2 linked regions of the Paludisphaera rhizosphaerae genome follow. The protein of the gene in region 2 binds, or shares a complex with, the protein of the main gene of each other region. Links are inferred from orthologs where the notes say so. Each region holds a gene or a part of one and is shown on either strand. Other genes may lie near its edges. The genes, in order: dnaN and dinB.

Region 1 (3,203 bases), on a different replicon or contig from region 2:
GAAGGGTCTCGCCGACCGAAAAAGAGAACGCAGAGAGGCGCAGGCCGATGGATCGGCAGCCCTGGGCGTGGGCGCCCGGCTTCTCGTATCCTTCCTGATTGCGCGTTCTGGCGCCTTGGATTCCGATCAGGCTCGGTTTTCCAGATGGGTAGCTGGTCTGGGTGCCATGGCCACACTTGTGTGGCCATGCGATCGGCGACGGTCGCGCGGTCGTCCCGGGCCGGTTCATGGCCACGCGAGCGTGGCCATGGCACCCGACGATGTGGTCGATGGGGTGTGGATAACTCACGGCCAGGCCGCGCGCCGGGTCGGCGACGATCCACAAGGGGGGGCAGCGCGTCGGCCGCGCCGTGCGCCCTGGTGAACCTCGGCGCGCGGGTCGTCCACAACGGGATCGACCGACTTTTCAACAGCGCGGGGTTTCGGTTGCGTTCCATTAAGTCTTTTGGTAGGATGGACTTCGTCGGACGCCCTGGAAGTTATCCACAGGCCGGCCGTCGCGCTGTATTTAATACGGCGATTCAGTTTCTCTCTCATGGGAATACGGGAAGACGCCGGGAGTCGAAGCCCGGCGGGGCGACGCCGTCGCCCTCGTTCCAAGGGCTCTGGGGCATGCGAGGCCCAGCCCGAGGAGAAATCCGCCGCGATCCCGCGATTCCCGTCGCGTGGGCGCTCCCTCGGGGCCCGCGTCGTGGTATGATAGTCGGGAGTAATCTTCTCTAGCAGACGTGGCGGACTTGGGCGGCCCGGCCCGACTCCCCCATCCCCCAACCGACGCCAGACCGCGGCCGTCCCCACCAAAGCGGACCCCGCCCGACGTTGGTTCGCCTTTCCCATTCCGGCCCCTCGGCGACGACCAGGGCCGGGCGACGCGATCGGACGCGACGCGGAAGGCGATGCATCAGCCAGAACGAGGCACGCGCATGAAGGCCCTGTGCAATCGCGAAGGACTGCTCACCGCTTTCAACATGGTCAGCGGCGTCGTGCCCGCGCGGAGCCCCAAACCGATCCTGCAGAACGTCAAGTTCAGCGTCGATGACGAGGACGGCTCGGTCCTGATGGGGACGGACCTGGAAGTCGGCATCCGCCACCGGGTTCTGGGCGTGAAGGTCGAGGAGCCGGGCTCGGCCATTCTGCCGACCGCCAAGATCGGCCCGATCCTCAGGACCAGCGGCGACGAGGACCTGTTGCTTGAGACCAGCGACGAGCACCTGCTCGTCCGCGGGGCCCGGTCCAGCTTCAAGCTCCCCCTGGAAGACCCCAGCCTCTACCCCGAGGTTCCGGACTTCGCCGCCGACAAGTACCACGTGATCGTGGCCGGCGACCTCAAGAAGCTGATCCGCCGCACGGTCTTCGCCACCGACCTGGAGAGCGCCCGATACGCCCTCGGCGGCGTGCTCGTGGAGCTGAAGCCGGACGGGATCTCGATGATCGGGACCGACGGCCGACGCCTCGCCAAGATGGTCGCCCCGGCGACCGCCGAAAACGATCCGATTGCTCCGTCCGGAACGCCCGTCATCCCCGTAAAGGCCTTGAAGCTGATCGAACGGAACCTTGTCGACGACGATCTGCTCGTCCACCTGACCATCCAGTCGGGGGCGGCCGTGCTGGTCCGGACCGAGGGGGCCGTGATCTACAGCCGGCTCGTCGAGGGCCGGTTCCCGCGGTATCAAGACGTCTTCCCGACGACCGTCGAGACCAAGGTTCCCATGGCCGTCGGCCCGCTCAAGCTGGCCGTCGAGCAGGCGTCCATCGTCACCAGCGACGAGAGCCGCGGGGTCGACTTCCAATTCGGCCCCGGCGCGTTGAAGCTCTCCAGCCAGGCGGCCGACGTGGGCTCCGCCCAGGTCGACCTGCCCCTCGATTACCAGGGCAAGGCGGTCGACATCACCTTCGACCCCCGCTACCTGCTCGACGCCCTCAAGACCCTCGCCGACGACGACGAGATCACCGCCGAGCTGATCGACGCCCGCAACGCCGCCGTGTTCAAGACCCCCGACCAGTACACCTACGTCGTGATGCCCCTGACCCGCGAGCGCTGAGACGACGCGCCGCGACCCCCGCGCCGGGCCGGAGGAAACGGCCCGACCCTGATCGGTCGATCCCTCGAACGAACGAACCAGGACGCCAAACCCGCATGCCCAACCCCGACCAGCGCGGCCCCCGGCCCCTGTCCGACGTGCTCGGCGAACTCTTCGTCGCGCGCGGCTACGGTCGGCTCCACGCCATGCTGGCGCTGCAAACGGCCTGGGACGCCGCCGTCGGCGAGGCCCACCAGGGCCGGACCCGCCTGGGAGAAGTTCGTCGCAACACCCTGACCGTCACCGTCGACCATCCGGCCCTGCTCGAAGAACTCTCCGCCTACCGCAAGCACGAGCTGCTCCAGGCTCTCCGCGACGCCTGCCCCGACGCGCGGATCGACGACCTGCGGTTCCGGATCGGCCGGGTGGACGACTGACTGATTTGATCGTGCAACGTTCGGAATCAACCGCCAGAGAGAACCCGAGGGGATTTCCAAAGAACCGGCGTGGTCAGGTCCCCTCTCCCGTCGGGAGAGGGTGGCCCGAAGGGCCGGGTGAGGGTCGTCGGACCTGTAGGCATGGCCTGGATTGATTGTCTGCGGGACCGACGCGCCTTCTGAAATCCGACGACCCTCACCCGCCGCTGCGCGGCTGCCCTCTTCCCGGGGGGAGAGGGAACGTTGGAAGCCGACCGCCGTCTGATTGATCGTGAGACGACTGGCACGGAAGCCCCAGGAAGGACGAACCGAGGGATAGGACGAACCGAGGAACCGCCGCGATGGATTTGACCAAGAACGAAGGCGTCGACGCGAACGTGATCGAGGGCGAGGCCGGGAACGGCCACGGCGCGGCGGTCGGGGGCGAGGGCTCCTACACCAGCGCCAACATCCGCGTCCTGGAAGGGATCGAGGCGGTCCGCAAACGCCCAGGCATGTACATCGGCGACACCACGACGAGGGGTCTGCACCACCTGGTCTACGAGGTGGTGGACAACTCGATCGACGAGGCGATGGCCGGGTACTGCAAGAACATCGTCGTGACCATCCACGCCGACGGCTCGGCCTCGATCGTCGACGACGGCCGCGGCATCCCCGTCGACGCCCACGGCGACTCCGGCAAGAGCACGCTGGAAATCGTCCTGACCAAGGTCCACGCCGGCGGCAAGTTCGACCACGACACCTA
Region 2 (3,230 bases):
AGAACCGCGATCACCCCAGGCGGAGGGAAACAAGCCAGGAGGATACGTCGCGCGATCCACCCACGAGGCGACCTGGTGGGACCTGGATCGTTACAAGCCAGCCGCCCGCGAGACGTCTCGGGGATGCGTCTCATCGACACTCAGGGCGCGCCCGGCGAGTTGGTCTCCGGTTGCGCGTTCTGAACCCGGTCGGCTCGACCGATCTTTTCGTCGCTCCCGGCTCGTCATCTCGGGACAGGCAGACTCGTGATGGCTCGCTGCTCCCTTTCCCCACAGCGACACGAAAGATGGGGCAGAATCGCACGTCCGCTCAAAAATCTTGTTTTAGCCGAACTTTCTGATAATATCGAAACAACCGCCAAAACCATTGAGTGAACGACTTCGGAGCATGACATGCAGCCTGCCACGTGCATTGAGCCCGCGTTGCCTCCGTTGCGGACCATCGGCGGGGACCTCCTGTCGACGACCTGCTGCCAGCGGCGGCTCGCGTTGGCCAGGCCGTTCGTGGGGGTGATCGTGTATGCGCTCGTGGCCTATTCGGGCCTTTGGTGGCTCGCGCCGGCCGTGGTGTTCTTGATTTTCGTATCCGTCGTCGCGGTCACGCACGACGTCGTCCACGGGTCGCTGGGTCTCTCGCGACGCCAGACCGACTGGGCGCTCTTCGCCACGGGGGCGGTTTTGCTGGAGAGCGGCCACGCCTACCGGGCCACTCACCTGAGGCACCATCGCGCCTTCCCGGGGCCGGACGATCCCGAGGGCGATCCGGCCCGGATGAGCTTGCTCAAGGCCGTGGCTTGGGGACCATTTTTCCTTCCTCGCCTGTGGCTGTGGGCCTATTCACGAAGCAAGCGAGGCGGGGCGGAGCGGCGATGGCTGGTCGTCGAGGCTGGATTCGCCCTCGCCGTGGCGATCGCCGGCGTCTGCCTCTACCGCCGGACGCCTGCCGTGCTGCTCTACACGTCGCTCGTGGTGATCGGCAGTTGGGTCTACCCCCTCCTGACGGTGCACCTTCCGCACCGGGACTACGGCGAGACCCGCCTGTCGCAGACCCACACCCTCAGAGGGCGGATCGTTCCGGCGTTGTTCCTGGAGTTGACCTACCACCTTGAGCACCACCTCTACCCGGAGGTCCCCAGCCACAACCTGGCGGAGTTGTCGCGACGGCTTGATCCGCTCCTGCGAGAGGCCGGGGTGGAGCCTCGTCGGGTGCCGTGATCGAGGCGTCGCCGTCGCGAGAATCCCCGCGACCGTTCAGAGCGGCAGCAGGAGCTGCTGGCCGATGCGGTTCTCCGGGCCGTTGTCGAGCGAGGAGAGGGTCACGCCGAGGAGCCTGATCCCCTTGCTGACGGGGAAGAGCGGTTGGAGGAGCAAGGAGACGACATCCTCGATCTCGGCGCGGGAGGCGATCGGCGAATCGAGGGTCCGGCTGCGGGTGATCTGCTGGAAGTCGGCGTACTTGGCCTTGAGCGTCACCGTCCGGCTCTTGAGCGTCGACCTTTCGCAGGAGGACCAGACCTTGGCGATGAGCGGCTCCAGAGCGGTTCGGGCCTCCTCGGCGGTGAAGAGGTCGGCGTGGAAGGTCGTCTCCGCGCCGACTGATTTGCGGACGCGATCGGAGCAGACGGGCCGTTCGTCGATCCCTCGGGCCAGCGAAAAGTAATACGGGCCGACCTTGCCGAAGTGCTCTCGGAGGAACTCCAGCGACTGGGCCCTGAGGTCGGCGCCGTTGCGGATCCCCAGGCTCTCCATCTTCGCCTGCGTCGCGGGCCCGATCCCGTGGAACTTCCCCACCGGCAGGGCTTCCACATACGAGGGTCCCGCCTTCGGCTTGATGACGAACAGGCCGTCGGGCTTGTTCTCGTCGGAGGCCATCTTGGCCAGGAACTTGTTGTAGGAGACCCCGGCCGAAGCCGTCAGGCTCGTCTCGGATCGAATCCTCGCGCGAATCTCCTCCGCGATCACCGTGGCCGACGCGATCCCCTTCAGGTTCCCGGTGACGTCGAGATACGCCTCGTCGAGCGAGAGCGGCTCGATGAGCGGCGTGTACTCGGCGAAGATCGCCCGGATCTGCTGGGATATCGCCCGATAAACGTCGAACCGAGGCTTCACGAAGATCAGGCCGGCGCACTTCCGCTTCGCCGTCACCGAGGCCATGGCCGACCGGACGCCGAACTTACGAGCCTCATAGCTCGCCGCCGCCACAACCCCCCGCTCGCGCGACCCGCCGACCGCGATCGGCTTGCCGCGCAGGTCCGGATTGTCGCGCTGCTCGACGGACGCATAAAAGGCGTCCATATCGACGTGGATGATCTTCCGCTCGGCCACGCCCAGGCCCCCCGGCCCTCGATCCGATTCGTCGGCCAGCCGGAAGTCTACCACATGAATGTCCACGCGTGCACAATTTGCCACAAGCCTGGGATCGAGGAAGTCTCAGGAACTTGCTGAGGGCAGGCGCTCGCCCGTAAGGAGCCGTAAGACCTTTGGCTCTGGGCGAATCCCCGACGCTCCGGTCGGCGGCAGCGTTCCTCGATCCCCTGATGGCCAAAGCCAAGTTGGCCGCCATCCGCCTCCCGCCCGGCCGCATCCGTCCGACGGGACCGCGTCCTGAACCAGGCAACCTGCCGGGCTCGTCCCACTGACATTCAGCCTCCGACCGCGGGGGCGTCCGAGACTGTCCCCAGGGCCGCCCTGGGGAATCATCACGTCCACCGCTTCCAGGTCCCCACGCACGCTTCGACTGACGGAACACATCGTAGGTCGAGTTTTCTCTTGACCTCTTATGACGTTCAAGTCATCTGTGATACTGGCGTCTCTAATTTCAACACTTTTGCATCTCATTGCGTCGATCAAGATCTTCCTGGGCCAGCCGGCGGCCGAGAGCCGACCGGGACATCGTCAATGGCGGGCGCCGAAGCTGAGTGAAGGACCGAAAGGGCGAGAAAGTCGAGGCCGTGGTCATGGTCAAGACGGAAACCGAACGATGAACGCCCTCATCTCTCTCGGGACGGTTCGGCCGAGGGGACAGAGAGGTCGCAACGATCGCCGCGACGGCGTGACCCTCGTGGAGTTGCTTGTGACCGTCGGGATCATCTCCCTCCTTGTGGGCCTGATCCTGCCCGCGGTGCAGGCCGCGCGCGAGGCGTCGCGCCGGGCCGCCTGCGTGCACAACCTCCGGCAGCTCATGCTCGCCGCCCACGCATACGCCGCGACCTGGGACGGCATGCCGCCGA

What was found.
Region 1: the proteins of dinB (region 2) and dnaN are in contact, whole or in part, in a solved structure (PDB 1OK7), measured with the Escherichia coli proteins. The link is inferred for Paludisphaera rhizosphaerae from one-to-one orthologs.

What each region holds. Positions count from the first base shown.
Region 1 is NZ_JAALCR010000055.1:12,517-15,719, reverse strand. Bases 95-2,982 are described here. They hold dnaN (DNA polymerase III subunit beta), read left to right. Parts: upstream 95-923; coding sequence 924-2,042; downstream 2,043-2,982. Other genes in these bases: gyrB (DNA topoisomerase (ATP-hydrolyzing) subunit B), read left to right, coding at 2,800-2,982; G5C50_RS31085 (DUF721 domain-containing protein), read left to right, coding at 2,138-2,458. In the rest of the region: more of gyrB, read left to right, coding at 2,983-3,203. UniProt on the Escherichia coli protein: Confers DNA tethering and processivity to DNA polymerases and other proteins. Acts as a clamp, forming a ring around DNA (a reaction catalyzed by the clamp-loading complex) which diffuses in an ATP-independent manner freely and bidirectionally along dsDNA.
Region 2 is NZ_JAALCR010000017.1:104,932-108,161, reverse strand. What follows is about bases 316-3,230. They hold dinB (DNA polymerase IV), read right to left. Parts: upstream 2,380-3,230; coding sequence 1,252-2,379; downstream 316-1,251. Other genes in these bases: G5C50_RS21280 (DUF1559 family PulG-like putative transporter), read left to right, coding at 3,053-3,230; G5C50_RS21290 (fatty acid desaturase family protein), read left to right, coding at 394-1,215. UniProt on the Escherichia coli protein: Poorly processive, error-prone DNA polymerase involved in translesion repair and untargeted mutagenesis. Copies undamaged DNA at stalled replication forks, which arise in vivo from mismatched or misaligned primer ends.